Regions from separate parts of the Sphingobium sp. SA916 genome, predicted to be linked through region 1. Evidence: predicted binding sites of a transcription regulator. Region 1 holds the regulator's gene; each other region holds the start of a gene.
The links. Region 1 encodes LexA, which represses DNA repair genes until DNA is damaged. Its sites were predicted from a motif close to GTTCCNCNCTTGTTCT; they were not measured.
Positions count from the first base shown of each region.

Region 2: a site for LexA is predicted at 7,602-7,617, ahead of uvrA (excinuclease ABC subunit UvrA). Genes of this name have one in related genera too.
Region 3: a site for LexA is predicted at 7,842-7,857, ahead of A8G00_RS03710 (ImuA family protein). Genes of this name have one in related genera too.

Region 1 is NZ_LXYF01000037.1:25,729-35,870, reverse strand. It holds gene A8G00_RS11305 (hypothetical protein) at 1-522, opposite strand, end outside; gene A8G00_RS11300 (tetratricopeptide repeat protein) at 910-1,290, opposite strand; RNA gene ssrA (transfer-messenger RNA) at 1,583-1,927, opposite strand; gene A8G00_RS11290 (NRDE family protein) at 1,952-2,704, shown strand; gene A8G00_RS11285 (aminodeoxychorismate/anthranilate synthase component II) at 2,866-3,456, shown strand; gene trpD (anthranilate phosphoribosyltransferase) at 3,884-4,876, shown strand; gene trpC (indole-3-glycerol phosphate synthase TrpC) at 4,873-5,664, shown strand; gene moaC (cyclic pyranopterin monophosphate synthase MoaC) at 5,661-6,146, shown strand; gene glp (gephyrin-like molybdotransferase Glp) at 6,143-7,324, shown strand; gene A8G00_RS25150 (hypothetical protein) at 7,409-7,567, opposite strand; gene lexA (transcriptional repressor LexA) at 7,721-8,407, shown strand; gene A8G00_RS11255 (ComEC/Rec2 family competence protein) at 8,398-10,142, opposite strand, start outside.
Region 2 is NZ_LXYF01000001.1:231,529-241,670, forward strand. It holds gene A8G00_RS01210 (right-handed parallel beta-helix repeat-containing protein) at 184-1,725, shown strand; gene A8G00_RS01215 (hypothetical protein) at 1,992-2,540, opposite strand; gene A8G00_RS01220 (hypothetical protein) at 3,043-3,294, opposite strand; gene A8G00_RS01225 (hypothetical protein) at 3,374-3,619, opposite strand; gene A8G00_RS01230 (sensor histidine kinase) at 3,781-4,890, shown strand; gene A8G00_RS01235 (LytTR family DNA-binding domain-containing protein) at 5,163-5,906, shown strand; gene A8G00_RS01240 (UrcA family protein) at 6,073-6,384, opposite strand; gene A8G00_RS24930 (hypothetical protein) at 6,750-6,890, opposite strand; gene A8G00_RS01245 (septal ring lytic transglycosylase RlpA family protein) at 6,931-7,503, opposite strand; gene uvrA (excinuclease ABC subunit UvrA) at 7,667-10,142, shown strand, end outside.
Region 3 is NZ_LXYF01000014.1:68,261-78,402, forward strand. It holds gene A8G00_RS03685 (RNA polymerase sigma factor) at 1-394, opposite strand, end outside; gene A8G00_RS03690 (MarR family winged helix-turn-helix transcriptional regulator) at 634-1,203, opposite strand; gene A8G00_RS03695 (hypothetical protein) at 1,496-1,924, shown strand; gene A8G00_RS03700 (error-prone DNA polymerase) at 2,047-5,310, opposite strand; gene A8G00_RS03705 (DUF6504 family protein) at 5,310-7,127, opposite strand; gene A8G00_RS03710 (ImuA family protein) at 7,045-7,821, opposite strand; gene A8G00_RS03715 (DUF1810 domain-containing protein) at 7,925-8,347, opposite strand; gene A8G00_RS03720 (SOS response-associated peptidase) at 8,347-8,958, opposite strand; gene A8G00_RS03725 (SOS response-associated peptidase family protein) at 8,985-9,539, shown strand; gene A8G00_RS03730 (alpha-ketoglutarate-dependent dioxygenase AlkB) at 9,555-10,142, shown strand, end outside.

The DNA.
Region 1 (10,142 bases):
CTTGTCGGCCGTGCCGACGGCATTGATCTTGTTGCCGCGATTGACCGCGAGCCAGGACGTGCCGGTGGCACCATAGACGATAACGCCGGGTTCGATGGTGAGCGTGACGGACGGCAGCGTGCAGCCGGCGGGAATCTGGCTGTCGCTGGGTCCGCGGTCGCAACCGACATCGACGCGGCCGGGGAGCGAATAGAGCAGGCCGGCAAGCTTCGGCAGGGTGATCGACTGGTTGATGCGCGACGGCAGTTCGCAGATGCGCCATACACCGGTCGGTGTCGTGGCGGTGGTGCCCCTATCGACCAGCGGATTGGCGCCAGCCGGAAGGGTCGGACAACCGCCTGCCGGGGTCACCGTAGCCGACGGGGTCGGCGTGGGTGTCGGAGTCGGCGTGGGGGTGGGATAGTTGATGGTGATGTCACCGCCGCTGCCGGGCGAGGCGACGTCATTGGCGCCGCATGCGCTGAGCGCGGCACAGGCACAGCCCGCCATCAGGATGGTGTTGAAACGGTTATTCTTGACCATGGAGTCTCCGCCCCGGCGCTCGCCGGCTTCATAAAGGTTGCGGAGCGCAGGGGAGAAACTCGAATCGGACAACGCCCCCTGTCGCCCTGCTGGCGGCAGTTAGGCGCGACAGATGACAGGGTTGTGCCGCTTCTATGACATATCGAAGTCTTTCAAATGACAGTTTGAAGACGCATGTTTCACTTTTGCGACATCGCCCCGATCTTTGCTTTGCTTGCCATGGGATCGGGCCATCCGCAGCGCGCGGCCTGCGTAAGATTGAACGCAGCGTGATCTAGACACCTGGTGAAGGCGGAACAGCTTCCAAGCCGCAAGGACAAAGGGGCGCCGTCCCAAAAGGACGACGCCCCCGCTCCCTGCACCCAGGGTGTCCGCCTTTGCGCCTGTTCAGCGCATGGCGTAACTTGTCTGCAGACGGCCGATCGCCTTGCGAGCGATCTCCCGCGATGATCCTTCCTGCCCATCAGCCGTCACCAGCACGGCGTCAGGAGCGAAGCGCGCCGCCTGATATGCATTGCGTGCCGCCTTTGCCTTCCCCATTCCGGCATAGGCATTTCCCAAATTAATGAGTCGAGCCGGATCGTCGGGGAAATCGGACCGTAGCGCCTCCAGCCGGCGAGCAGCGACCTGATAGTCTCCCGCTGCCAGCGCCTTGGAGGCCAGCCCCTTGTCGGACACGCCCACTATGATGGTATCATCGGCAGCTGATGCCACAGCCGGGGCCATCGCCGCCAGAGCCAACCCACAAATTGCTGCGGCCTTCCTCATCCAAAACCTCCGGAAAAAACCTTCTATAATAGCTGTAAGTATTTCACTTTGATGACATGGGAGCAAGGGCTGGAGCATCCGCTGAAAAGGATTTTTATCGCCCTATATTCAACATCTTATATCTTTTTCTTTTAACTGTCATAAAAGTGTAATCGAATGAAGTCGTTCCGGACTTCATCGATTCGCGAGCAGCCGCGCGGGAGCCAGCGATCCCGCGACCAGCCGACTGGAAAAAGTGGAATTGTGAGGGAAGGTCCGGAGGGTTCTGTTGCCCGGCCCCTCCGGCGGCCGCTGAATTCCCTTCTGTTGCCCGGTGGGTTCAACCGCGTTCTTTTTGAGTAATGTCCGGCCGTGAGGCCATCAATTACGCAGCAAGAGCAAGAGCCTCGTTATCGTTGGCACTTGTGAGTTTTGAACCTTTTTACGGCGTACTCAGGCCGGGTGAAGGCATCGCTTTTCAACACACGTCGATCCTAGTTCGGCCCCGTCACGCGCCCCGGAACGACGGGGAATGTGGTGGAGCCGCCGGGTACCGCCCCCGGGTCCGCTGCGCCTATTGCACGATACGATTTATCACCATAGCCGGGCGAACCCGGCACCGGCCTATATGGAGAGGCGCGGACCGTTTATCAAGCCGCTCCCGATCCGGAGGAAAACACGCATGTGCATCATGGCAATGGCTTGGGACGCGCACCCCCGCTGGCGGCTGATCCTCATCGGCAATCGCGACGAACTGCACGCGCGCCCCGCAGCGCCGCTCGCCCGCTGGGAACAGGCGGACCATCTGATCGCAGGCCGGGACCTGCTTTCCGGCGGAACCTGGCTGGGCGTTTCCGAACAGGGGCGCGCCGCGATCGTCACCAACCTGCGCGGCTATGGCGGGCCCGATCCCGATCGCGCGTCCCGCGGCGCGTTGGTGACGGACCTTCTGAGCGGCGACGAGACGGCTCCGCTGGGGGATTTCAATCCGTTCAATCTCATCCTGATCGACCGGGACCGGGCGCTGTTCCTGACCAACCGCCCTCACCTCCTGCGCACGGAACTCACGCCTGGCCTATATGGCCTTTCCAACGGCACGCTCGATGCGCCTTGGCCGAAGACGCTCGCCCTCAAATCCGCCTTGCTCGACTGGCTGGTCGCCGGAGCCGAAGATCCTCTGGCGCTGTTCGGCGCCCTCCGCGCGGAAAGCCTGCCCCACGCCGGCATTGCCCCCGATGCGCCCTCCGACATTCCGGCGGAGGCGATGATCTCGCCCATCTTCATCCGCAATCCCGTCTATGGCACGCGATGCAGCACGATCGTCGCAGTCGACGCGCGGGGACAAGGCGTCATTTCAGAGCGCCGCTTCGACCCGGACGGCGTGCAGACCGGTGAAACCCGCTTGGCTTTCAAATGGGACGAGATGGGCGAATGAAGGGAAATCCATTCGCTGCCGCCAGTCGATGCTTGCCCCCTGCCTTCGCGGAAGCACATGCGCTTGGGGTCGACACTCCCTGTCCGGCTTCCCGCCCAAATCGCCGCCGCTGCGGAAATGCGGCCCTTCCCCAAGCTTCGATCCCGCGCTAAAGCCGCTGCATGATCCTCGTCATCGACAATTATGACAGCTTCACCTGGAACCTCGTCCATTATCTCATGGAATTGGGAGCGCAGGTGGAGGTTGTCCGCAACGACGCCATTTCCGCCGGCCAGGCCCTTTCCACCGGCGCGCAGGCATTTCTGCTGTCGCCCGGTCCGTGCACGCCCAATGAAGCGGGCGTCAGCCTCGATCTCGTGGCCGCCTGCGCCGATGCGGGTGCGCCGCTGCTGGGTGTGTGCCTGGGCCATCAGTCGATCGGCCAGCATTTCGGCGGCAAGGTGGTGCGCGGCGGCCTGATGCACGGCAAGACCTCTCCCGTCACCCATGACGGCACGGGTCTGTTTCAGGGGCTGCCTTCGCCCTTCACGGCCACCCGCTACCATTCGCTGATCGTCGAGGAGATTCCCGAAACGCTGATCGTCAACGCCACCAGCGAGGACGGCTCGGTCATGGGTTTCCGGCATCGCGACCTGCCGATCCATTCGGTCCAGTTCCACCCGGAAAGCATCGCCACCGAACATGGTCATGACATGCTGGCGAACTTCATGCGGATCGCCGGCATTCCGGTTCGCGAACGCGCGGCGGCCTGAAGCGGCCTCACCTTAGGCCAAGTTCGGAATTTGGGGGGAATGGCCAATTCAGGACCTTCCTTCTCCCTTGAGGGGGAAGGACAGGAAGCCTTGGCGATGAAGGAGCCTGGGCGGAGTTTGATGAGGGGGAGCGGGCCTGTGGCCCGCGCGATCCCCTGGATCGCAACCCCCTCACCCAGCTACGACTAAGCAGCAAGCTGCCAAGTCTGCGCAGCCCTCTCCCTCAAGGGAGAGGGATAAGGGGGTGTCCGATTACCCCCCAAATCAGCCAGTCCGGCAAATCACGCGAAGGCGGGACCGCGGCGGCAAACCCGCAAATCTCGCCGCCTGCGACCGCATCGCCTAGCGCACCATATTGCGCTGCCATAACGACTTTCGCGCTTCCCCATCTCGACTCCGGCTCCTTCCCATGATTAAGGCAGCGTCGATGACCCACCTGCCCGATCCCGCCACCCCACTCGACGCGCAACAGGCCGCAAAGGCTTTCGACCTGCTGTTCGACGCCAACCTGCCGGAAGAGGAGATCGCGGGCTTTCTCATCGCTATGGCCCGGCGTGGCGAGACGGCAACGGAAATCGCCGCCGCCGCCCGCGCCATGCGCCACCGCATGATCCCAGTCACGGCGTCGGCGGGCACGATCGATGTCTGCGGCACGGGCGGCGATGGCCATCATACCCTCAACGTTTCGACCGCCGTGTCGCTGGTGGTTGCGTCGGCGGGCGTGCCCGTGGCCAAGCATGGCAACCGCGCCGCTTCCTCCAAGGCCGGCGCAGCCGATACGCTGGAAGCGCTCGGCCTGGACCTGGACCGCGCCGCCACGACAGCCGAAGCGACGCTGGCCGATCTTGGCATCTGTTTCCTTTTTGCGCAGAATTATCATCCCGCGCTCAAACGGCTTGGCCCCATCCGCAGGGCGATCGGGGAACGCACCATCTTCAACCTGATGGGGCCGCTCGCCAATCCGGCCGGGGTGCGCCGTCAACTGGTCGGCATAGCGCGTCCGGACTATGTCCCCGTCTATGCGGAGGCGCTTGCGGAACTGGGCGTCGATCATGCGATGATCGTTTCAGGCGACGAAGGGCTTGACGAACTGTCGCTGGCCGGCGGCAATGCTCTGGCGGAGGTGAAAGGCGGCAGGCTGGTTGCGACGCGCCGCCTGACCGCTGCCGAACTCGGCCTGTCCACCCATCCGGTCGAGGCGATCAGGGGGGGCGACCCCGCCTATAACGCCGCCGCCCTGCGCGCCCTGTTGCAAGGCGAAGCGGGGCCTTATCGTGACGCGGTGCTGCTGAACGCCGCCGCCGCCCTTGTCGTGGCCGACGCCGTGTCCGATTTCCGCGAAGGCGTGGAGGAAGCCGCCGAAACCATCGACCGCGGCCTTGCCAACGCGCTGCTCAATTGCTGGATAGCCTATAAATGACGAACAAGCTGATCGAAATCTGCGATGTAAAGCGGGAGGAAGTCGCCCGGCGCAAGGCCGCCACGCCCATCTCCTCGCTTCACGCCCGCGCCGCCGAACAGACGCCTCCGCGCGGCTTCCGCAAGGCGCTGGACGGTGCCGCCCGCTCCGGATTCGGCCTGATCGCGGAGATCAAGAAGGCCAGCCCGTCCAAGGGCCTGATCCGCCCCGATTTCGATCCGCCCGCCCATGCCCGCGCCTATGCGGCGGGTGGCGCGGCCTGCCTGTCGGTGCTGACCGACGAACCTTATTTCCAGGGGCATGACGATTATCTGGTCGCGGCCCGATCGGCCTGCGCCCTGCCGGTGCTGCGCAAGGATTTCATGGTCGATCCCTGGCAGGTGCTGGAAAGCCGATCGCTCGGCGCCGACGCGATCCTGATCATCGCCGCCGCGCTGGACGACAATCAGATGGCGGAGATAGAGGACGCCGCCCTTGGCCTGGGCATGGATGCGCTGGTTGAAGTGCATGATGCGCAGGAACTGGAGCGCGCGATGAAGCTCCGCTCGCGCCTGATCGGCGTCAATAATCGCGACTTGCGCGACTTCACGGTCGATTTCGCCCGCACCTACGAACTGGTCGGACAGGCTCCGGAAGGATGCACCTTCGTTGCGGAAAGCGGCATCGGCAGCCATGACGACCTGATCGCCATGTCGGACCATGGCGTGCGCTGCTTTCTGGTGGGGGAAACCCTGATGAGGCAGGCGGATGTCGAAACCGCCACGCGCAGGCTGCTGACGGGGCGATGAGCAAGCTCACCCATCTGGACGAGGAGGGGTCGGCCCATATGGTCGATGTTTCCGCCAAGGCGACGACCGCGCGCAAGGCTGTCGCGAGCGGCCGCATCAGCATGAGTCCCGATGCAGCAGCAGCGATCGAGCAGGGATTGGTGAAGAAGGGCGACGTGCTGGCCGTGGCCCGCGTGGCGGGCATCATGGCGGCCAAGCGGACCGCCGACCTCATCCCGCTCTGCCACCCGATTCCGCTCAGTTCGGTCAGCATCGACCTCGATCTCGACGGCAGCGGCGTGACCGTGACGGCGACCGCGAAGACCGCCGGTCAGACCGGCGTCGAGATGGAGGCGCTGACCGCCGCGTCGGTCGCGTTGCTGACGGTCTATGACATGGCCAAGGCGCTGGACAAGGGCATGATCATCAGCGACGTGCGCCTGCTGGCCAAGAGCGGCGGCAAGTCCGGCGACTGGACGGCTGGGGACGGGCCGGCATCATGAGCCTGCTTCCGGTCGCGGAGGCGCAGAGCCGCCTGATGGCGCTGGCAAGGCCGCTGCCGACGGAGCATATGCCCATTCCCGCCTGCGCCGGACGATGGCTGAAGGAAGATGTCGTTGCGCTGCGTGATCAGCCCTGGGCCGATCTTTCCGCCATGGACGGCTATGCCGTGCGCGCCGCCGAATGGCCCGGGCCATGGCAGGTCGCCGCCGAAAGCGCGGCGGGCGGCCCGCCGCCTCCGCCCCTAGAACCCGGCCAGGCCTGCCGCATCTTCACCGGCGCGCCCTTGCCGCAGGGCGCCGACAGCATCCTGATTCAGGAAAATGCCGCGCGGGAGGGGGACATGCTGCGCGGGCTGGAGGAGGCGCTGACGAAGGGGCGTCATGTGCGTCCGGCCGGTTCCGACTTCCGCAAGGACGGCCTTTTGCTGAAGGCCGGCAGCGCATTGGGGGCGGCGCAGATCGCGCTCGCCGTGCTGGCCGGGCATGGGACGCTGCCCGTATCGCGCCGGGCGCGGGTCGCCCTGCTCTCGACCGGCAACGAACTCGTGCCCCCCGGTGCGCCGACGCAGCCCGGCCAGCTTCCCTCCTCCAACGCGCCCATGCTGGCCGCCCTGCTCGCCGGCCTTTCCTGCGATGTCATCGATCTGGGGATCGTGCCGGACGATCTCCCCGGCATGGTCAAGGCCTTTGCCCGCGCCAGCCAGGCGGACATCATCGTTTCGACCGGCGGCGCATCGGTGGGCGATCACGACATCGTCCGCCCGGCTTTCGTCCAGGCCGGGGGTTCGCTCGATTTCTGGAAGATCCGCATGCGTCCGGGCAAGCCGTTGATGGCGGGGACATTGGGTTCCGCCGTCTTCCTGGGCCTGCCGGGCAATCCGGTATCGGCCTTCGTGACGGCGACGCTGTTCCTGTTGCCGCTGGTCCGCAACATGATGGGCGCGGCATCGCCCCTGCCCCGCACCGCGCCGGCGACGCTCGCCGCGCCGCTGCCCGCCACGGGGGAACGCGACGATTACCTCCGCGCGTTCCGCACGGAAGCGGGCATCGTTTCCGTGACATCGCAGGACAGCGCCGCCACCGCGGCCATGGCGATGGCCGACTGCCTCATCCTGCGCCCCGCCGGCTCTGCTCCGGCTGCCGCCGGCGATCCCGTCACGGTCCTTCCCCTCGCATAAGGAAAGGGGCCGCCGCGCGACCCCTTCCAGTGCAGTCCTGACGGATGGCGGCGATGTCAGCCCTGCTGGACCGCCGCCGTTCCTTCAACGCTGCTGCTTGCCGGGCGACTTGTCCTGACGGCGTTCATCGCCCATCTGGCCCTGCCGGTCTTCCTGCTGCTGCTGGCGTCCACCCTGGCTGGAGCGGTCGCCGCCCTGCTGGTCGCGACGTTGACCGCCGCCCTGGTTGTTCTGGTTGGCCATCTTTCTCTCCTATTCACCTTCTTCGTGGAAGGCAGGCGTTAAACGGCCTGGGGCCTCCCGCGTTCCAGCAAAAGCGCCCAACGGTTAGGCGCTTGACTTGCCCCGTTCCGTTTCCTATGCGTTCTCCATCCGTTCCAAGGAGGGCAAGGCGAGATGTTGACACCCAAGCAACAGGAATTGCTGAGCTTCATTCAGACCCGGCTGGAGGAGGGAGGCGTATCCCCCTCTTTCGAGGAGATGAAGGAAGCGCTGGACCTGCGGTCCAAATCCGGCATCCACCGCCTGATCAATGCGTTGGAGGAACGCGGCTTCATCCGCCGCCTGCCCAATCGCGCCCGCGCACTGGAAGTGCTCAAGCTGCCCGATGCCATGCATCGCGCTCCCAAGGTCGTCGTGCCTGCCAAGCCGCCGCTGACGCCCGGTCCGGTAGCCAGCAGACCCCCGGTCGCCGCCAACGACATATTGGAGATTCCGCTGCACGGCCGGATCGCGGCGGGCGTGCCGATCGAGGCGCTGGAGGGGCAGAACATGCTTTCCGTTCCCGCCGCGCTGCTGGGCACCGGGGATCATTATGCGCTGGAAGTGGCAGGGGATTCAATGGTCGAAGCGGGCATTCTGGACGGCGATTTCGCGCTTATCCAGCGCACCGACGTCGCGCGCGAGGGGCAGATCGTGGTCGCCCTGATCGACGAAAATGAAGCGACGCTGAAATATTTCCGGCGTGAGGGTCCGAAGGTCAGGCTCGATCCCGCCAACAGCGCCTATGAACCGCAGATCTACGACCCTCGGCAGGTTCGCATCCAGGGCAAGCTGGCCGGGTTGCTGCGCCGCTATAACTGATGCTTCCTGTATTCGCGCGGCCGGCTGGAAGGCCGCGCGACCCAGGGGTGCTCGTCATGCCACGCCTTCGCGCTGCGCATGGTGCCATGGTCCAGATCGATGGTCAGGCCACCCGTCCTGGCGAGGAAGCGTCGATCCACCTTCAGCCAGCGTGGGCGACAGGCGCCCGGCAGGCGGCGGTCGCTGACGACGATGTCTGAATAGGCGCAATCCCGCGCCAGTATCGCATTATCGATCCTCACGCTGCTTCGCGTCAGCAACAGGTTCCAGTTTCGGCCCCCTCCCTTCAGGCGAACGGCGCATAGATCGGGAGAACAGCGGGCCTGGGGCAGCGCCGTCAATGCCTGCAAGGTACCGTCATAACCCGCGCTTTCCGCTATGACGTCGCGCGCATAGCCGCCGGCTCGCGCCCGCAGCATCGCCATGCCGCCATCGGCAGTGCGCACCGCGACATGCCGGCCGTCCCCGCTTATCAATATGGCGGGCATCGGGCTGGTCAGCACCATCATGACGCCGGTGGTCACGGGCATCAGACCCGCCCAGCGCCACCGGCTTCGCCATAGCAGGCACCACAGCATGCCCAGCAGCATCAGGCCGAACACCACGCCCGACTGGGCGGGCGCCAGTACCACCGCCCAAGGGCTGGACGCCACGCCATGGGCAATCAGCAACAGCAGGTCGATCGATCGCGCGGCAAGCCACCAGAAGGGCGCACCCCACCCGCCTAGGTCCAGCAGCAAGGCCGTCGCCTCCAGCGGCATGACCACCAGGGTCGTAAGCGGTATGGCCACCAGATTGGCCATCGACCCCAACATGCCCGCCTTGTGGAAATGGAACAGCGCGATCGGCGCCAGCACCAGCTCCACGACCAGGCCGGTCGCCAGCATGCCCGCAAGATTGCGTCCGATCCGGCGCCCCACCCCTTCGTCACGCGGCGCGAGAAAGGCGCGGAAGGCGGGATGCTCGCCCAGCGACACCAGGGCTATCACGGCCGCGAAGCTCATCTGGAAGCTCGGCCCCACCAGTGCTTCTGGCCAGAGGATCAGCACCACCAGCGCCCCCGCCGCCACGAGCCTGAGCGTGATTGCGTCCCGTCCCATCGCCAGTCCGCCCAGCACAAGCAGGGCAGCGACGCAGGATCGCACGGTCGGCACCTCTGCGCCAGTCAGAAGCGTATAGCCGATGCCCGCCAGAGCGCCGCCGCCCGCGGCCAGCAGCATCAGCGGCCAGTCGAGAGCCGCCCGGCGGCTGAGCGCCATCATCCGCATCAACAGGAAGATCACCGCAGCGATCAGGGCCGTGACATGCAGACCGCTGATCGACAGCAGATGCGCAAGGCCGCTCCGCCGCATCGCCTCCGCATCTGCCTGCGCGATCGCGCCCTGATCGCCGGTGGCCAGGGCAGCGGCGATGCCGGCGCCCTGTCCCGGAACGCGCTCCAGGATATGCTCGAACAGACGCGCCCTCAACCGGGGGCCGGCCGTGGCCGGCCGCAGGACCGTAACCGGCGGCAGCACACGCCCGGTCGCGCCGACGCCCTCGAAATAGGCGCGGCGCGCAAAATCATAGCCGCCCGGCAGGCTGGGCGGCGCAGGCGGCATCAGCCTTGTGCGGAAGGCTATGATGGCTCCCTCTCCGACCCCCGGCGGCATCGACGCATCGTCAAGATTGACGCGCACCAGGGGCGGCAGGGCAGGCACGCCGACAGGCCGGACCAGCACGCGACTCATGTGCT
Region 2 (10,142 bases), on a different contig from region 1:
GTCACTCCAAGGGGGAAGAGTGACCACATCAATCTAGGGCTCCCATCCGGCAATTCAAGGGCTTGCCGGCCCTCCTTTCCCCGCAACACGCCATCGTCCCCGCAATCGCCACATCTTCATTGACCGTTCAGCCCCCCTCCATCAATCTCACGGCCAGATCGCAACGCCGTGAAAGACCGACAGGTGCCGAAGCCATATTGGGCGTTTCTTCTTCCAACGCTCCTGTTTCCCGCCCCCCTCGTCACCGCCGCCCACGCCGAAACCTATTATGTCGATTCCCGCCAGGGCGACGACAATGCGGACGGCACGGCCGGCAACCGGGCCTGGCGCTCGCTCGCGCGGGTCAATGGCTGGCCGCTCCGGCCCGGCGACCGCGTCCTGCTGGCCGCCGGATCGGTCTGGCGGGAACCGCTGACGATCGCCCGCTCGGGCAGGGCGGGATCGCCCATCACGGTCGGCGCGACCGGCTCCGGCCCGCGCCCGCGCATCGATGCGGGCGGCGTTTCGGAATATGCCGTCGCCGTGATCGACGCCGATCACGTCACGATCAGCGGGCTGGAAGTCACCAACGCCGCCCCCTCGCCGGCCCCGCGCATCGGCATATTGGTGCGCGCCGAAAACCGCGGGGTGACGCGGGGCATCCGCATCAGCGACAATTATGTCCACGATGTCCGCGGCACCAACGACCGCAAGGACAATGGCGGCATCCTGTTCCGCGCCACCGGCCGGCAGGTCGCCACGCGCTTCCAGGACCTCGCGATCGAGCGGAACATCCTGTGGCGCGTCGACCGGTCCGGCATCGCCGGGATCAGCGACCGGGTATCCTTCCTCGACTGGTTCCCCAGCAGGAAGGTGGTGATCCGCGACAATTATCTGGAGGACATCGGCGGCGACGGCATCGTCCCCCGCGGCACGGACGGCGCCCTGATCGAACATAATATCGTCCTCCACGCCGGCAGCCGCGCGCCCGGCTACAATGCCGGCATCTGGCAGTGGAGCACCGACAACAGCCTGATCCAGCTCAACGAGGCGGCCCATACCCGCACCCGCTATGACGGCCAGGGCTTCGATTCCGACTTCAACTCGCGCCGGACGACCTTCCTCTACAATTACAGCCACGACAATGCCGGCGGCTTCCTGCTGATCTGCTCGCCCCGCCGCAACGACAAGGACAATCTGGGCAATCGCGGCACGCTGGCGCGCTTCAACGTCAGCCGCAACGACGGCGCCCGCATCTTCCAGCTTTCCGGCAATGTGTCGGACGCCCGGATCGAAAGGAACGTCATCCATGTCGGCCCGGCGATGGACGTGCAGATGATCGTCGCCACCGAATGGCAGGGCTGGGCGCGCGGAGTCCGCTTCGCGCGAAATGTCTTCAAGGTGGCGGGCACCGCCCGCTACGGCAGCGAGAGCGGGCGCAGCGGCCCCGACTATCTGATCCGGGCCGGCTTCACCCCGGCCGAATCGATCCGCTTCCGGCGGAACAGCTATTTCGGCAGCCATATCGACCTGCCGGACGATGGCGCCGGCCAGACCATCCAGCCCTATCAGGAAATCGCGTCGGACTGGGACGTGCCCAGGTTCGACCCCGCCAGCCCCGACGCTTTCCCCGAATTCATCGACCGCCACCGGAACTGGATGCTGGCGATGCTGGGGCGCGAACTGGGAACCCCCGTCCGGCTCCGGCAACCACGGGCCAGTTCCGCCTTCGAAACCCGCCGCTGACCCGATCCCCCTCCGCCAAAGGCAAAGGAGCCCCGCCCCTTGCGAAGGAAGGCGGGGCTTCAGTTGGGTCGCACACAGGCCAATGCCTGCGGACGGCAATAGGACATAGTTCCGCCGGGAAGTCGATTGCGATAATCTAGACCTGGATCAAGCGCATGGAGGGCCATGACGGCGGAAAAAGGCAACGGCGCGCCGGGTCCGGCCCGCCGCGCCGTCATCGCCGCGTCCCTCGCGCCCCTCCCCCCGGACGGGCCCGGACCGCTCGCTCAGTTCGCCTTGCTCAGATCCACCTTCTCGACCCATTCGGGATAGAAGGTCGGCTCCCGGTTCGACCATCCGACCGCCGTCGCCGCCGCTTCGCTGATCGACTGGAGCAGCGCCCGGCGCTTTTCGGGGTGGAGGTGCGGCAGGCTGGCCGCCGCGCAGAAGGCTCCCGGCAGCCATGGCCGCGATCCTGCACCCAACAGCCGCTCATACAGGAAGCGATAGGCGGAAAAGCTGCACAACCGGTCCTGCCCCAGGTCGAAGGCGGAAACCGTCACCAGCGGCGCCATGAAAGGCTCCATCTGGTCCAAGCCGCTGTCATCGGGCACCCGCGCCTTGATCTCCTCCAGCCGCCCGTAGATCCGCGCCTGCGCGCGAATGCTGGCTTCCTCCACCATGTCGCGCGACCACAGCTTCATGGCGTCGCGCCGATGAAGTCCGATGTCCAGCGATCTTCGGATGTAACGCTGCGTAGCGGCCGGGAAACTGGCGAATTCACGCAACTCCGCCAGGGTAATCGCCCCGTCCGCAGGTCTTGCACTCGTGCCCATGCTTTTGCCCTCCGACTTCAAGTCGTAAGCAGAACATGCGCCCCCGATGGTTACTGCAAGCTTAAGCGCCGGTTCTGCCGACAGACACAGGGAATCATTTTTCCTTGTGCAGCGCAACATGTAATTTTTATGAATGCGCCCAATCGAGTAGCATGAGCCGGTTCGCCGCCAAGCCCCCGCCGGCATTGTCCGGCGGCAGCCGCTTTCCTCCAAACGGGCTTTTCGTGCGAGGCGCTCGAATGCGGCGAATGGCTCATGCGCGCACAACCAAGCTGCCCGATAATCCGCCAGGGCGGAGGCCCGGCTCCCGATCCCTTCAAGCAGGACAGGCCGATCGGCAAGGGCAACCCAAACCCGGTCGCCGCCATGGAGCGCGCCGCGTTAAACCGGATGCAGGCCGCGCGCTCGAATTTTCCGCTTTCGCATCGTTTTCAGCCGCATCCCTTTCAGCGCAAAACACCCATCCACGACCGGCTCAGGACAGGCGTTTCTGCGCGATGCCTTACCCGGCCCTGCGCTCCAGCACCGCGCCGATCATGCTGCGCCATACGGCCACGTCGCCCGCCTGCGCCATTTGCGCATCGGGCTCCCGCAGCGTGTGCAGGATCGCATAGGCATCGTCGACATGGTCCTGCCAACTGGCATCGACTGCGCTCGCCGCATGCGGATCGTCGCCCTCGCCGTTCAGGCTGAGCTGGCGCCCGGCCAGCACGCGGGCAATGCGTTCGATCGCGGGAGTGGCGGAAGTCGGCATATGAAGTGGCTCCTCTCACCTGCGGAGGGCAACGCGCGGCTGCCCTCCCAACCGATCATATCACGATTTCCCCTATCGTCTATCGCCCGTCCTTCCGATCCTCGCCGTCCGGCCGATCCCTGCCTTCAGGAAAACCGGAAGACGGGACCGGATCGCCATGATCGCCCGGCGCGGTCGCCGATGGCGGATCGGATGCATCCATGCTGTCCATCAATCCCTCGTCCAGCTTCTCCTCCGTCGTCACCGCATGGTCCTGCGCGTCGGTAGGCCGCCTGTCGTCGGCTTCCTCGCGGCTGTTGGGCCGAATATCGGTCTTGTCGCTCATCATGCTCTCCTTTTTTGGCGCGCCGGCGCCTCGAACCATGAAACGGACGGCGGCAAGGGCGGGTTCCGCCCGCCGCCCCTATCGACCAACGCATGGAACCCTTCGACCAGCTTCGCCGCCAAGGGGCGACAGACGCCGCGCCTTGTCCTAGACTTTCGCCCATGAGCATAAAAAACGAGGACGGCGAGCCTGGCGTGCCGCCGACGGTCGCACTGTATTCGATATTGGGTTTCTGGTTCTTCTACGCGGTGCTGGTGACGCTGCGCGCCTCCGTCATGGGGTTCGAGGCGCAGGGGGCCATGGCCGCGCGCCGCGCGGTGGTGACGGTGATCGGCATCGTCGTCACCTGGGTCCTCTATCTTTGCCTGCGCCGCTTCGACCGCCAGCCGCTGACGACGCGCATCGTCGCCGCCTTCTCGCTCGCCGCGCCCTTCGCGCTGGCGACGGCGGCGGCCAATTTCTACGTCTTCAACATCTACGACCCGGCCTCGCTGTTTCCTGACGCCGATTATCAGAAATATGCGAGCGAACAGGGCTTCGCCCTGATGCAGATCGTGGAGGACGCGATCAGCCGCTATTTCTTCCTCGCCGCCTGGGCCGGCCTGTACCTCGCCCTCTCCTACGCCAGCGAGGCGCATCGCGTCGAACGCCGCGCCGACCGGCTGGAACGCGCCGCCCAGCAGGCCGAACTGCGCTCCCTGCGCTATCAGGTGAACCCCCATTTCCTGTTCAACACGCTGAACTCGCTCTCTTCGCTGGTCATGAAGGACCGGCGCGACGAGGCGGAACAGATGATCCTCTCCCTCTCCAATTTCTACCGCACCAGCCTAACCGGCGACCCGCTGGAGGACGTATCGCTGGAGGAGGAAGTGCATCTCCAGAAACTCTATCTGGACATCGAAGCGGTGCGCTTCCCGGATCGCCTGTCGACCAGCATCCGCATCCCGGACGCCCTGCTCAATGCCTGCGTTCCCGGCCTGATCCTGCAACCGCTGGTGGAAAATGCGATCAAATATGGCGTGTCGCGCACCTCCAGCCCGGTGACCATCGCCATCGAAGCGCGGGAGGAGGAGGGCATGCTCCACATCAGCGTCACCGACAATGGCGACAAGCCGCCCAGCGAAGCGGACGCGGGCAGCGGCATCGGCCTCGCCAATGTGCGCGACCGCCTGACCGCCCGCTTCGGCGAACAGGGCCGGATCGACTATGGCCCGCGCGCCGGCGGCGGCTTCGCGGTGGACCTGACCCTCCCCATAATCCGCCGGAGCTAGGCCGTATCGACATTCAACTTGAAAATATAAGCGACGTCATGCTGAACTTGCTTCAGCATCCATTTCTCCCCAGCAACCGCAGGTGGGTAGAGGCACAATGGATGCTGTCGCCGCAGCCTGGAGCGTTTTCCAAGCAGATGGAATCATCTGCTGACTCGGAAAACGCGACAAAACAAAAACCTAGAGCAGTCGAGCCGATGCAATCGGATCGGAATCTGCTCTAGGGTACGGAATTTCCCCATCCTTGGCGCAATCCGTGAAAGGTCGAACCCATGCCCATCCGAACGCTGATCGTCGACGACGAACCATTGGCGGTCGAGCGCCTCCAGATGCTCTGCGCCCGCGAACCGCGCATCGCGCTGGTCGGCACCGCCAGCGACGGGGAGGCGGCGCTGCGCCTGATCGAGGGGCTGGAACCGGACCTGGTGATGCTCGACATCGCCATGCCGCTGCTCGACGGCATCGGGGTGGCGCGGGCGACCTCGCGCATGGGCATCTGCCCGGCAGTGATCTTCGTCACCGCTTTCGAAGGTTTCGCGGTGGAGGCCTTCGACCTTGCCGCCGTGGACTATCTGCTGAAGCCGGTCGCCCATGAACGCCTGTCCCGCGCCATCGACCGCGTCGAACAGGCGCTGGGCAACCGCACCGTCCCCTCCCCCGCCACCAGCACGCAGGACGAACCCGAATGGGCGGAGGAATTCTGGGTGCCGCACCGTTCCGAACTGATCCGCATCGGCGCGGTCCAGATCGACCGGATCGAGGCGGAACGCGACTATATGCGGCTGCATGTGGGGGCCAATAGCTATCTGCTGCACCAGACGATCAGTTCGCTGGAAAACCGGCTGGACCCGCAGCAGTTCGTCCGCCTGCACCGCTCCCACATCGTGCGCCGCGACCATATCTCCCGGCTGCGCCACGACGGCAGCGGCGTCTGGTCAGCCTGCCTCGCGGACGGCACGGAAATCCGCATCGGCCGCACCTATCTCACCAACGCCCGCGCCATGGCAGGCCGCTGACCCCTTCAATCCATCGCAGATGGGAAGGGAAACCGCCCAAGACGATGGAGGACAGCGCCCACGGGACGCCGCAACGCTCCGCGCCCACAAAAGGAAAGGCCCGGTGAATTCCGGGCCCTTTTCCAAAAACCGATTGAATAACTCAGGCGCCTGCGCCGACTGGCTTTTACTTGCTCAGATCGGCAAAGCGCTCCCCATTCTGAGCCTTGGCGACGGCAAGGTCCACAGCGCCGCGAACATGCGCGGCTGCAACCTGCTGACACTTCTCGATCGCGGCCGTGGTATCGTTGAGCGGGCAGACCTTTGCCGCGGCACGCCGTATACGGGCATTCAGGACGCGTTGGTCGCTCGTCTTCGACAGGTCCAGATCATGATAGCTGACCTCGACACTCTTTCCGTTGGACTCGAATTCGATGGCGGAAGCCGTGCCAGCGGCGGCCATGGCGGCGAGAGCAGCGGTGAACTTGATGGCGATCATGGCAATTGTCTCCTCAACGCTATGCTTTTGTCGGCCTGGGCCGCGTGGGGCGCGGTGCAGACCTCAAGCGAAGAGAAGAGAAGGCCTCAACAGATCATCGTCTCTGTCTTCGCCCATTTTGTTTAGGCGCATTGCAAATGCATCGCTTTTCGCTTTCGACCGGCGCCTGTCCCTGTCGGCCAACGGCGCTCCCGTCGACCAAATACAGTCTCACGGGGACGAACGACAATTTTACGACAGAAAAACAAACGTTCCGTAGCGTAAAATTACAATCGTTCAACAATTCGCGCACATAAAAACACCCCCGGCGCAAGGGAAAGGCCGGGGGTGCATCCAGGAAGCTGTCGGGCTCTCCGGGATCTCTTTCAATCATCTTGCGGCGATACGGCCCGGGGCCAGTCGATCCATAGCCAGATCGTCGCCATGTCGAACCGCATCATAGCGCGGGTGCGCAACGACCGTTTTCCCCATTCGATGATCCGCCCATCCATCACGCCCGGCAACATCAGCCGTGGACGAACGGACGACATTCTTCCACGAACGACATCACCGCCCCTGCGCGGCGAGCTGCGCCCGCAAATTGGCGAGCGTCCGCGCATCGACGACCGGCCGCTCCGGCGCCTCCTTCCCCTCGCGCAGCTTGCTGCGGTCCTTCTCCGGCGGCTCCACGACGCGCACCCTGACCGGCGCATGGCCCGTCGCCCTGATCCCCAGCTGCTCCGCCGCCCCGCGCGACAGGTCGATGATCCGCCCCCGCCCGGCAAAGGGCCCGCGATCGTTGATCCGCACCAGGATCGTCCGCCCCGTCTCCAGCGCCGTCACCTCGACATAGCTCGGCAGAGGCAGCGTCGCGTGCGCCGCCGTCACCGCCTTCGGCCGAAAGCGCTCGCCATTGGCCGTCCGGTTCCCGCTCTCCCCGCCATACCAGCTCGCATAGCCCAGATAATCATAGCCCGGATCGGCGGCAGGCACATAGGTCACGCCCCTGACGCTATAGGGCTTTCCCACCCGCACCGGCACGTCGCTCACGGGCCGATAGCGCACACCCCCGCCACAGGCCGCCAGCGCCATCGCGACGCCCAGCGCGCCGAACCGCATCCGAACAAAAGTCCCGCTCATCCCCGCCCTTTAACCCAGCCCGGCGCGGGGGCAAAGCCGCCGCCTTTTCCTTTCGCCGCACAGTCCCTATCTTGCGCCCGACCGGCCCTTGCCTCCCAAGAACAAATCTGGAACAACACGCCCCCATGAGTCTCACGCAAATTTCTCAGCAGAGGTCTGCCGAATGCTGACCACCATAAGCGTCCGCGGCGCACGCGAGCATAATCTCAAGGGCGTCGACGTCGACCTTCCGCGCGACAGCCTGATCGTCATCACCGGCCTTTCCGGCTCGGGCAAGTCCTCCCTCGCCTTCGACACCATCTATGCCGAGGGTCAGCGCCGCTATGTCGAATCCCTCTCCGCCTATGCGCGCCAGTTCCTGGAGATGATGCAGAAGCCGGACGTCGAACATATTGACGGCCTCTCCCCCGCCATCTCCATCGAGCAGAAGACGACCAGCCGCAACCCGCGCTCCACGGTCGCCACCGTGACGGAGATCTACGACTATATGCGCCTCCTCTGGGCGCGCGTCGGCATCCCCTATTCGCCCGCCACGGGCCTCCCCATCAGCGCCCAGACGGTCAGCCAGATGGTCGACCGCGTGATGCAGCTGCCCGAAGGAACGCGCTTCTACCTCCTCGCCCCCGTGGTCCGCGGCCGCAAGGGCGAATATCGCAAGGAACTGGCGGAGTGGCAGAAGGCCGGCTTCACCCGCGTCCGCATCGACGGCGAACTCTACGCCATCGAGGACGCCCCCGCCCTCGACAAGAAATACAAGCATGACATCGAAGTGGTGGTCGACCGCCTCGCCGTCAGCGACGACATGGCCACCCGCCTCGCCGACAGCTTCGAACAAGCCCTGAAACTCGCCGACGGCCTCGCCTATGTCGACCTCGCGGACGGCGCCGTCCCCGGCCGCGAGGTCGAAGCGGAATCCACCGGCAACCTCAAGGGCGCAGGCATCCCCGCCAACCGCATCGTCTTCAGCGAGAAGTTCGCCTGCCCCGTCAGCGGCTTCACCATAGCGGAGATCGAACCGCGCCTCTTCTCCTTCAACGCCCCGCAGGGCGCCTGCCCCGCCTGCGACGGCCTGGGCGAACGGCAGGAGTTCGACCCCGAACTCGTCGTCCCCAACGAAGCCCTCAGCCTCAAGAAGGGCGCGGTCGTCCCCTGGGCCAAGTCCAACCCGCCCAGCCCCTATTATATGCAGGTCCTCGGCTCCCTTGCGAAGGAGTTCGGCTTCTCCCTCGACACCCCCTGGGCCGACCTGCCGGGGGAGGTGAAGCTCATCATCCTCCACGGCACCGCCGGCCGGCCCGTCACCCTGCGCTTCGTCGACGGCAAGAAAAGCTATGAGGTGAAAAAGCCCTTCGAAGGCGTCATCGGCAACCTCAACCGCCGCCTCCTCCAGACCGAATCCGCCTGGATGCGGGAGGAACTCAGCAAATACCAGACCGCCATGCCGTGCGAGACCTGCCACGGCGCCCGCCTCAAGCCGGAGGCGCTGGCGGTGAAGATCGCGGGGGAAGACATCTCCATGTCCACCCGCCGCTCGGTGGTGGACGCGCTCGGCTTCTTCTCCACCCTCCCCAGCCGCCTCAACGACCAGCAGAACCAGATCGCCCGCGCCATCCTCAAGGAAATCGTGGAGCGCCTCGGCTTCCTCAACAATGTCGGCCTCGACTATCTGAACCTGGACCGCACCAGCGGCACCCTGTCCGGCGGCGAGTCCCAGCGCATCCGCCTCGCCTCGCAGATCGGCAGCGGCCTGTCGGGCGTCCTCTACGTCCTCGACGAACCCTCCATCGGCCTGCACCAGCGCGACAATGACCGCCTGCTCATCACGCTCAAGCGCCTGCGCGACCTCGGCAACACCGTCATCGTCGTGGAACATGACGAAGACGCGATCCGCACCGCCGACTATATCGTCGACATGGGGCCGGGCGCGGGCGTCCACGGCGGCACCATCGTCGCGCAGGGCACCCTCAACGAACTGCTCGCGCACAAGGACAGCCTGACCGCCGACTATCTGAACGGCGCCCGCCGCATCGAAATCCCGCCCCGCCGCCGCAAGGGATCGGGCAAGAAACTCACCGTCCACAATGCCCGCGCCAACAACCTGCAAAATGTCACCGCCAGCATCCCGCTCGGCACCTTCACCTGCATCACCGGCGTATCGGGCTCGGGCAAGTCCAGCTTCACCATCGACACCCTCTATGCGGCGTCCGCCCGCACCCTCAACGGCGCCCGCATCGTCGCCGGCCCGCACGACAGGGTGACGGGCCTCGAACATTGCGACAAGGTGATCGACATCGACCAGTCGCCCATCGGCCGCACCCCCCGCTCCAACCCGGCGACCTACACCGGCGCCTTCACCAACATCCGCGACTGGTTCGCGGGCCTCCCCGAAGCGCAGGCGCGCGGCTACAAGCCCGGCCGCTTCAGCTTCAACGTCAAGGGTGGCCGCTGCGAAGCCTGCCAGGGCGACGGCGTGCTCAAGATAGAGATGCACTTCCTCCCCGACGTCTATGTCACCTGCGACGTCTGCCACGGCGCCCGCTACAATCGCGAGACGCTGGAGGTAAAGTTCAAGGGCAAGTCCATCGCCGACGTCCTCGACATGACGGTCGAGGATGCGGTGGAATTCTTCAAGGCCGTCC
Region 3 (10,142 bases), on a different contig from region 1:
GACCTTCAATGGCCTCGCGATAGCGTTGTTTCAGATCGCTGATCTCTGCGGCGACGTCGGGCGCTAGCGGTTCCATCGCGTCTCCGATCTGCATGGGCTGGCATCGCTGGATTTTCGCCCAGGCGCGAACCCGGTCCGCGAGAAGATGGCGCACGATGCCCTGGAGATAGGCGCCCGGATTGCTTCGCGCCGCGCCGGATCGCGACGCGACGAGCCGCAGAAATGCCTCCTGTACGAGATCATTGCGATCTTCCTCCGCCCAAATCCTGCGCTTGAGAAATTGGCGCAAGCGTGGCGCTTCCACACGATAGATGCGATCAAAGGTTGTTGTATCGAGGCGTGCTTCGACACTCGAAGCCGCCTCCGCCCGATCCCGATGCCGATGCCGAAACATCGGTCAACGCGCCCGGCCATCCGGGAAGCAGGCAAACGATCGGCAATGAATTTTCGACAACATGACAGGGCCACCAGATGGCGGCAGGGTTCTGTCCAATGCGTGTGCCCAACCCTCATGGATGGGCACCTGTCATGCCTGGTAGGATAATCCTGCAACGGGTCCCAGCCATATTTCCGCGCTGCTGCATAAGGTTGCTACAATTTTTCAAGGCTTGCAAGTCGCCTTCTTGAGGGAGGTTAACCGTTGAGCTGGTCGTGAATTTGGTCGGGGTTCAGGGACTGGGCCGGTTTGACGTGGGCCGGTCTGACGAAGGTCACGAGGTGGTCGAAGTAGCTGTCGAGCGCGATGATCGCTCCGGGCGACAGTTCGACGATCTTTCGGCGTCCGTCCGATGGATCCCGGTAACGCAGCAGCAGTCCTTGCTTCACCATGCGGTGGATGATCCGAAGCGCATTGCGTTCCGAGGCGCTCGAAGCAGCGGTAAGGGCTGTCAAGGAGCGGGGAAGTGGGTCTGCCTGCATATAGAGGTCGAGCAGCATCTCGAACCCCGGGGCGGAGACCAGGTCCTTTCCGAACTGTCTGATCTTGAGTTGCTGCGCCTTGGATGCGAGGTTCGTCATGGCGGTCCGGTCCAGCGGGGTCGTCGACCAATTTGTTTCGTGCTTCATGGTAATGCGCCCATCTTGATAGCGTCGTCGCTTATCCAGTTGACCGTATCCGCGCGCCTTTTTCTGCGGTCGCCGGCAAATATTCCCAATTTCGTCGGCGGGCCGCAAAGAAGGGTTTGCCGATTCATTGGAAGCCAAGTGAATATGTCTTCGACAATTGTTTTTCCTCCAGCTGGCTCAACGACAAATGAGAAATAATATCCGAAAATCCTTTCCAGGAGGCTTCATCAGTCGCTCCATCTCTGGTGCTGATTATGACCACTGTCGTGGCCGCCTCTTGTAAAATCCTGCCCTAAAAATGGGACCGCATTCCTATCCTCATCCATATTGGAGGTGATTAGCGGTGCTCTCGTCAGACGGTGCCGCAGGGCGATCCTGCAAATGTCGGCGCTGCGGCGCAGGCAATTGACGCCCAAAGCTGGAGACGGCAATGGGCCATCCGCTCTCACTATCTGAGGATCTGATGTCCGACGTTGCCTTGCCAAAAGACCTACGCGGGCGACTGATCAATTTGTGGAACGCGCCGGTCGAAAAGCCCAAGGCGCTCATCAGCCTGATTGCACCGGGTCGCGATGCGATCGCGGAATTGCGTCAGGTAGCGGACGAGCTGGGTCTTCAATTAATCGGGGTCCATCTCGATCAGGTGTTCAAGCCCGAGCAGCATATCGCGTTCACCCAGGACAAGCCCCGGCTGGTTGCGATTTCCGGGATCGATCGTCTGACGCCTGGCGAACGGGACGCACTTGCGCGGCTCATCGAGAATGGGCCGAGAACGCTGACAGTCATTCTCTGCCCCGTTGAGGGTGACCAGGCGCACAAGATCTCGCGCGCATGGGAAACCCTGCGCCTGTTGGAATAGGAAGAGGCGAGCAGGGCTGCTCTCCCGGGGACCGCTCGCGAGGAGACGGATGCTGCATCGGGTGCTTCTCGGCGGAAGCCGACCTGAGCATTGCCGCGCTACAAACCAGCGTTCAGTCGTTCTCAATGGAAATCATGGCTTCGAATCGGCATGATTTCGTCCTCGCGCGCCTTGGCGGTGCCGTAGGGCGGCAAGGCCAGGGTTCGACCATGCGGGAAGGCCGGGTCGCGCGGGTCCGGGCCACCGCCGTGGCTTGCCCCATCACCGCGTCCCGGCGTGACCGCAAAGTCCATGCGCCCGATCGACCGCAGCATTTCATCATGGTCTGTGATCCGGTCGCAGATGATATGGATGATCTCGCCTTCCTTCTGCAGGCGGCCGCGCATCGCGATCATGGAGGCGGACATGACCTGTCGCCGGTAGATTTCGAACCGATCGGGCCAGAGGATGCCGTTCGCTACGCCGGTCTCGTCCTCGATGGTCACGAACAGCACGCCTTTGGCCGAACCCGGGCGTTGGCGCACTAGGATGACGCCCGCGACTTCGACATTGCGGCCGTCGCGGATCGATCGAAGATCGGCGCAGCGCACGATCTGCATGTCGTTGAGCTGCGGGCGCAGAAAACTGAGCGGGTGGTTCCGCAGCGATAGTTGGAGCGAGCGGTAGTCCTCGACCACCTCACGCCCTTCGGTCATCGGCCGAAGCGCCACCGACGCCTCCTGACCTTCTGCCGAGAATTTGCCTTCACGCGCATCGGCCGCCGCGAAGAGGGGCAGGGGTGCGTCGCCTAGACCCTTCACTTTCCACAGTCCCTGCCGCCGATCCTGCGCAATGCAGGCAAAAGCATCGGCTTCCGCCAGCCGCTCGATCGCGGCACGGGGCACACCGGCCCGGCGCCAAACTTCTTCGACACTCTCGAAAGGCGCTGGTCCGCGTGCGCCAACAATCGCCGCGCCGTGGAGATTGGCAAGGCCGCGTACCTGCCGAAATCCCAGCCGCACGGCTTTGTACCTTCCACGCGCCGGTTCGACCGTACAGTCCCAATGACTGTGATTGATCGAGACCGGTCGAACCTCGACGCCGTGGTTGCGGGCATCGCGCACGATTTGCGCAGGGGCATAAAAGCCCATGGGCTGGGCATTGAGCAAAGCCGCACAGAACACATCGGGATGATGATGCTTCATCCAGCAAGATGCATAGGCTATCTTGGCGAAGCTGGCGGCATGGCTCTCGGGGAAGCCATAGCTGCCGAACCCCTCGATCTGCTTGAAGGTGCGCTCGGCGAAATCCTTAGGGTAGCCGCGCGCAATCATGCCGTTCACAAGTTTGTCGTAGAAATGGCTTACCCCGCCCGTCAGCTTGAACGTCGCCATGGCGCGGCGCAGCTGGTCGGCCTCGGCGGGCGTGAACCCGGCCCCGACGATCGCGACCTTCATCGCCTGCTCCTGGAACAGCGGCACGCCCAGTGTCTTCTCCAGCACGGCCCTGAGTTCAGGCTTGGGATATTCCGGCTTTTCCTTGCCCTCCCGCCGCCTGAGATAGGGGTGCACCATGTCGCCCTGGATGGGGCCGGGCCGGACGATCGCCACCTCGATCACCAGATCGTAGAATTTGTTGGGCTTGATCCGGGGAAGCATCGACATCTGCGCCCGGCTCTCGATCTGGAAAACGCCGAGCGTGTCGGCGCGCTGGATCATCGCATAGACGTCGGAGTCATCATCCTGGAGGTCGGCCATGCCGACCCTGATCCCCTTATGCTCGTCGAGCAGGTTAAAGGCGCGGTTCATGCAGCCCAGCATGCCGAGGCCAAGCACATCGACCTTCATGAACTTCAGCGCGTCGATATCATCTTTATCCCATTCGATGATCTGCCGGTCTTCCATCCGCGCCGGCTCGATTGGGACCAGATCGTCAAGCCGGTCCTGCGTCAGCACGAAGCCGCCGGGATGCTGGGAGAGGTGGCGTGGCGAGCCGATCAGCTGGCGCGACAGTTCCAGTGTCAGTTTGAGCCGATGATCGTCGGTGTTGAGATTGAGGCTTTCGATCTGTTCGTCGGTGATCCCGTCCATCGACCAGCCCCAGACCAGACCGGTCAGCATCTTGGTCAAATCGCCCGGCAGCCCCAGAGCTTTGCCCACTTCAGCAACCGCGCCACGGGTGCGATAGCGGGTCACCACGGCGGTCAGCGCCGATCGGGTGCGGCCATAGGTTTCATAGATCCACTGGATGATTTCCTCGCGCCGCTCATGTTCGAAATCGACGTCGATATCGGGCGGTTCCTTGCGCTCGCCCGACACGAACCGCTCGAAGAGCAACTCATGCTGGATCGGATCGATCGAGGTGATGCCGAGCATATAGCAGACGCAGCTGTTCGCGGCCGACCCGCGACCCTGGCAGAGAATGCCGCGCCGCCGGCTTTCAGCTACGATCGAATTGACCGTCAGGAAATAGGGAGCGTAACCGAGCTGGTCGATCAAATTTAGCTCATGATCGATTTGTTCGGAGTAAGCCTGCGGGAGACCGGCGGGGAACATCCGGGCCGCAGCCGCTTCCGTGAGCGCCGCGAGCGCCTGCTGCGCCGTGCGTCCCTCCATCACCTGCTCATAGGAATATTGATACTGGATCTCGCCCAGATCGAACCGGCACTGAGCGGCGATATCCGCGCTGGCCTCAATCGCGTCGGGAAAGGCGGCGAACCGCCGCTCCATCTCCTCCGGGCTTTTGAGGTTACGGTCCATATAGCGCTCGCGCTTGAAGCCCAGGCCATCGATCGTGGTCCGTTCGCGAATGGCGGTCATGACATCCTGAAGTGGGCGGGCCTCGGGCGTATGATAGAGAATATCGCCGGTCGCGATGCTGCGAACGCCCGCTGCCCGCGCCATCGAGTCAAGTCCATGTAGGCGTGCCGCATCGTCTGGCCTGCGGCGGAGCGACAGCGCCATATAGGCGCGAGCTCCAAAGACATCGCGCAGTTCGCAGAGGCTGGAGAGGGTCGCATTGCACGCCATGTCCGGCACTAGGATGGCGATAAGGCCCTCGGCATGATGGGCGACGTCGCTCCAGTTGAGCAAACAGCGGCCCTTGCCGCCGCGCGCCTTGCCGACCGAGAGAAGTCGGGTCAGCCGCGACCAGGCTGGACGGTCGGTCGGATAGAGCAACAAAGCGCGGCCATCGGTCAGATCGACCCGCGCGCCCGCAATCATTCGGACGCCGGTCGTCTTTTGCGCGTCCCACCCGCGCACCACGCCCGCGACGCTCCCCCAATCGGCAAGCCCCAGCGCCTCGTGCCCGAGCAGCGCCGCGGCGGAGAAAAGCTGTTCGGGCGAGGATGCGCCGCGCAGAAACGAGAAATGGCTCGTTACCTGAAGCTCGACATAGCGGGTCATCAGCCGAACAGCCCATGCATGTACCAGCTTAGATCCCCGGTCGGCGCATCGACGCCATCGCCCCGGCGGAAAATCCAGAAGCGCTCGCCGCCCGCCGCCTCGACCCGGAAATAGTCTCGGACTGCCCACATTTCGCGGGCATTGCGCCACCACTCGCCATGGATGCGTTCGGGGCCATCGCCCGCAACCACGCGATAATCCGTCCGTCGCCAGGTGAACCGGCGAGGCGGATGATCGGGAAGCAGCGCCACGACGTGGGAGAGAAGCTCAGGCTTTTTGAGCATGCGCACGGGCCGCTTCCAGCCCGGCCAGCCAACCGGCCTAGCGAGCGGCTCCGTCCGGCTGACCGCGCGTTCGGGCACGTCGCTCTCGCGGGAGGACAGACGGAACGGGGCATCGGGCTCGATCCGGCCAGCCAGCTGATCGACCAGCGGCGCGATATCGGGCGGCCGACGGCTGGACCCAAGCCCGGCTTCCAGCGTCTGCGCCCTCAACGCCTCGACTCGCGGCGTCGTGAGCGTCATCGCCTCGATGCCGAGACCCGGATCGATCTTCTCGACCCGCATGACGAGCATCCGTTTGAGATGTCTGGGATCGCGGGTAGCGCGCGCGGTACCGATCGCCACCCGCTGCTCCGAGCCGTCGACAATCAGGCAGCTGAGATGCGCCGATCGCAAGCCCACACCGCGTTCCTGTAGCAGCGTCACCAAATCATCGATCAGATCGCCGATCACCTGGGTGATGGCTTCGGCAGTGCCGATGGGTTCGAGCAATCGTCGCTCCACGCGCGGCGCCTCGAACGGCACGACCGGCACGATCGGTTCCGCCACCATACCGCGCGCCTGGTCTAGCCGCCGGACGGTGGCGAGGCCGAGGCGCTTTGCCAGTGGACCGCGTGGCATAGGATCGAGATCGGCGATGCGATCGAGGCCGAAGCGGGCGGCCGACGCAAGCGCTTCTGGATCGAGGCGCAGAGCGGCCAGCGGCAGATCGGCAATCGCCTGGGTTTCTTCGCCGCGAGGCAACAAGGTGATGGCCTGCCCGCTGTAACGCGCGAGCGCATGGGCAGCGCCCGGCGTCCCGGCAATGGCGATGCTCGCGGTAAAGCCCAGGCGCTCCAGGAAACGAAGCAGACGGCGGCAGAAGCGGGCTTCGCCGCCGAACAAATGGGTCGTGCCGGTGAGATCGAGCCAGAGCCCATCCGTGCCGGAAACGCAGGCGGTGGGCGTCCAGTATCCCACGGCGTGAAGAGCCAGCCGATCGAGCCAGGCCTGGTCGGCTTGAGGATCGGCATCGCGTACCTCCAGGTCGGTTACCAGCGCGCGGGCATGGGCGGCTGCCATGCCGGGGCGCAGGCCAAGTTCAAGCGCGATAGGGCAGGCAGCCGTCACCACATCGCGCTGCCCCGCGCGTTCGATCAGGATCGTGGGCTGTCCCCAGAACGTCGACCATGTGAGTGTGGGCGTGCTTCCCACGCTCTTTCCCCCTTCATCGGCCGGCATGGCCTTGAAGGGATGCTCGGCGGACTCGCTGCGTCGCCCCATTTCGCGCAGGGTGGGGCGCTGATGGGCAGGGAGCGCATCGATCTCGGCCTGGCTCGGTCGGCTCCCAAGCGCGCCATCGCGCGCCCAGCGGGCACCGGGGCGCCAGCCGCCGCCGCGCGGCACGGAACAGGCGCCGGGATCATCGTCGACAGGGGACGCAAAGCGCGGGGCGGCCGGCAGCCCCGTCGGCTCAAGCGGCCTGGCTGGTCGCTCTGTCCGCCGGAGCCGCTCGATTGCGAGCTGCGGCAGGTAGATCGAGGCGACCCGTATCATCGCACGCATCCAGTTCGAGGGAGAAGGGGTTGCCGTTACGCTGGCGGACAAGCTCGACCGACCACCGCGGGCGGCCGACCCCGGGGTGGGGGAGGCGGGCCGACGGCACGCAGCCGATCCGCCAACGGGTCATGGCAGACGAAAGCCCGGTCAAGGGACATCGGTCGCGAACGCGGTGCCTGCGATAGAGCAGCATCGGTGTCTGGCTGTCGGATGCGGCGAGCTGGAGGCGACGAGTTGCGGTCTGGTCCGCCGCCTTCACCTCGGCGATGACGCAGGCCAGCGATCCGTCGCGCAGCGCGTCCTCGGCCATGGCCAGCACCACGCTGTCCTTCTGGCCCTGGGCATAGAAGACCTTGTCGGGCCCAAGCCCGACCTGCTGGAGGCCAGGGGCATAAAGATCGAAGCTGGTCAGCGCCCAGAAGACGGTGAGGCCAGGCTGCGCGGCGAAGCGCGCGGCCACGCCGGCGGCGAACAGGGTGGCAGCGGCATCGTCGCTCAGCGTTGCGGACGCAGCCGCAAACTCATGCAGTCCGGCACCGTTCAATCCATGATCGGCAAGCCGATCGTCCAGCGCGGGAACGTCAAAGGGAAGTGCCGGACCGCTGGCAGCGCGGGCATGGGCCAGCCCGGCGCGAAGCGCGGCAAGCTGATCGGCGCGCAGCCGATCGGGAGAAGGGGACAGCGTGGACATGGGAACATAACGACTCAAATGTTCCCTATATGTTCCGTTCGATGCGCGGTTTCGTCAAGGGCGATGAATCTCGATTTTTGCGCCGCTTAAGTCCCAACATGGTTCAACCTTCGAGTATCTGCCGAGTCGCGGGATCGCGCTCGCCGGAAAACCAGCGATCCAACGCTGCGGCAAACAAAGGGGAGGGGGCCGCTGCCTCGAATAGGGTGAGCGACGAGCGCAGCTTCATGGCGTCGACGGTACGGAAGACAGCAACAGGGTCGCTGGTGCCAAGCTGCTGCAATGCCTCGACGCATTCGCGATAGCGTGGCCCGAGGATCGGGTGGTTGAGATAGGCCCGCGCCTCCTCAAGCGAGGCGATGCCGTAATAATGGGCGGTGGGACTAAGCCCGAGCCCTCGCAGCTGGGGAAAGATAAACCACATCCAATGGGATCGCTTCGCGCCGGCGCGGATCTCGGACAGCGCCGTCGCGTAGCTGTTTGTCTGAGCATCGACGAATCGAGCGATGGTGGCATCAGTGGTCATCAGAGGAGCGCTCCCTGCGCCGGCGGGGCGCCGTAGACCTGGGTGACGGGTAAACTCCCCGCAGGCAACCAACGCAGAACTTCCTTGGCCGCGACATTGGGATCGAGCCAGTCAGCCCACTGGTCCCGCGCGAGCGGAATGACCTGGCGGTGATGGTAAGGGGCGACGTCCGGCCCTGCATCCATGGTCAGCATCGTGAAGGCTTCGCCCAGCGGGCTTTCCCGCCAGATGCCGGCGATGCAGAACCATTTATGGTCGGCCATGGTGAAGAGCCATTTGTCGAGTCGCTTCTGGCTGGGATCGGCGGGATCGGTAAACTCGTAGAAGCCGTCGGCCAGGATGAGGCAGCGCTGTGAGGTGAACGCGCGGCCTTCGCTTCGGAAATTATAAACAGGCTTGCCATTATGTCCTGGCCAGCTCCAGCGCCGGTTGACGAGTTCGCCCGCGCCGCGCTCTCCTTCGATGCTCCGCACGATCGGCGCCATGTCGGTCATTTTGATATCAGCCCGCGCCGGCACATTCGGGGTGCCCTCGGGCATCTTGATCTTGAGATCCTCAAAGTCCTCGACGATCGAGGCGATATCCACCTCAAGCCGATAGTCGTTGCACATCAGGCCTCCTGATTGATGGCGGCGGCTTGCTACCGCTGTTCGTTCCCTGTATGTTCCAATCCATGGACTCGAAAGCAACTCCCTTCGACTCCGAGGCGCTCGGAAGTCGCCGTGCCATCATCCGGCGCAACCCGGATGACATGCAAGAGCTTGAGATGATCGAGGCGGCATGGGGTTCCAACCCACGCTTCAGCGACGGGGTTCGCTATGAATTCATCCGCTCGGAAGGGCGGGATTTTCCCCGCAATCGCTGCCTGGTGCCGGCCTCGGAATTTCACATCCGCAATGGCGAGAAGAAATTCCGCGTGACGATGGAGGACGGCAATTTCTTCTATCTCGCCGCCATCTGGGAGCCAGCCATGGGCGACTGGCCGGTCAGCTATAGGATCATCACCGTGGACGCGAACCCTGAGGTGATGCGCTATCAGGAGCGGCACGGCGCGATCATCCACCGGCGGCAGGTGATGCAGTGGCTGGATTACAAGATGCCGGAGGCTGATCTGCTGGTGACGCCGCCAGCGCATATTTTTTCCATCGAGGAAATTCTGACCAAGCCGGTGCAGATCAGCCTGGCCCTCTGAGCGGTTGCGCGTAACATGACCATGCTGCGCCATCCTGCCAATGGGCAAGCCGACCTGTTTGGCCAACCCCTGCTACCTGGACTGCACCAGGCGGAAAACTTCATCACGCCCGAGGAGGAACGGGCGCTGATAGCGCAGATCGACGCTGTGGATCTCAGCCCTTTTCGATTTCAGCAGTGGACCGGCAAGCGGCTGACGCGCAGCTTTGGATGGAGTTATGATTTTCAGACAGGAGCTTTCGCGCCCACGGAGCCGATTCCGAACTGGCTTCAGTCTGTGAAGGCCCGCGCCGCCCGTTTCGCTGGCATTGAGCCTGCGGATCTCGTGCAGGCCTTGGTCATCCGCTATGATCCCGGCGCCGGCATCGGCTGGCACCGGGATCGACCGGTGTTCGAGCATGTGGTTGGAATATCGCTGGGTGAACCGGCGACAATGCGATTTCGCCGGCGGCTGGGCAGCCAGTTCCAGCGAGCCTCTGCGCCACTGGTACCGCGCGGGATTTACCATATGGCAGGTGAGGCGCGGCACCTCTGGGAGCACAGGATCGCCGAGATGGAGGCCGTGCGCTGGTCGATCACATTTCGCAGTCTGGCACACAGGAAG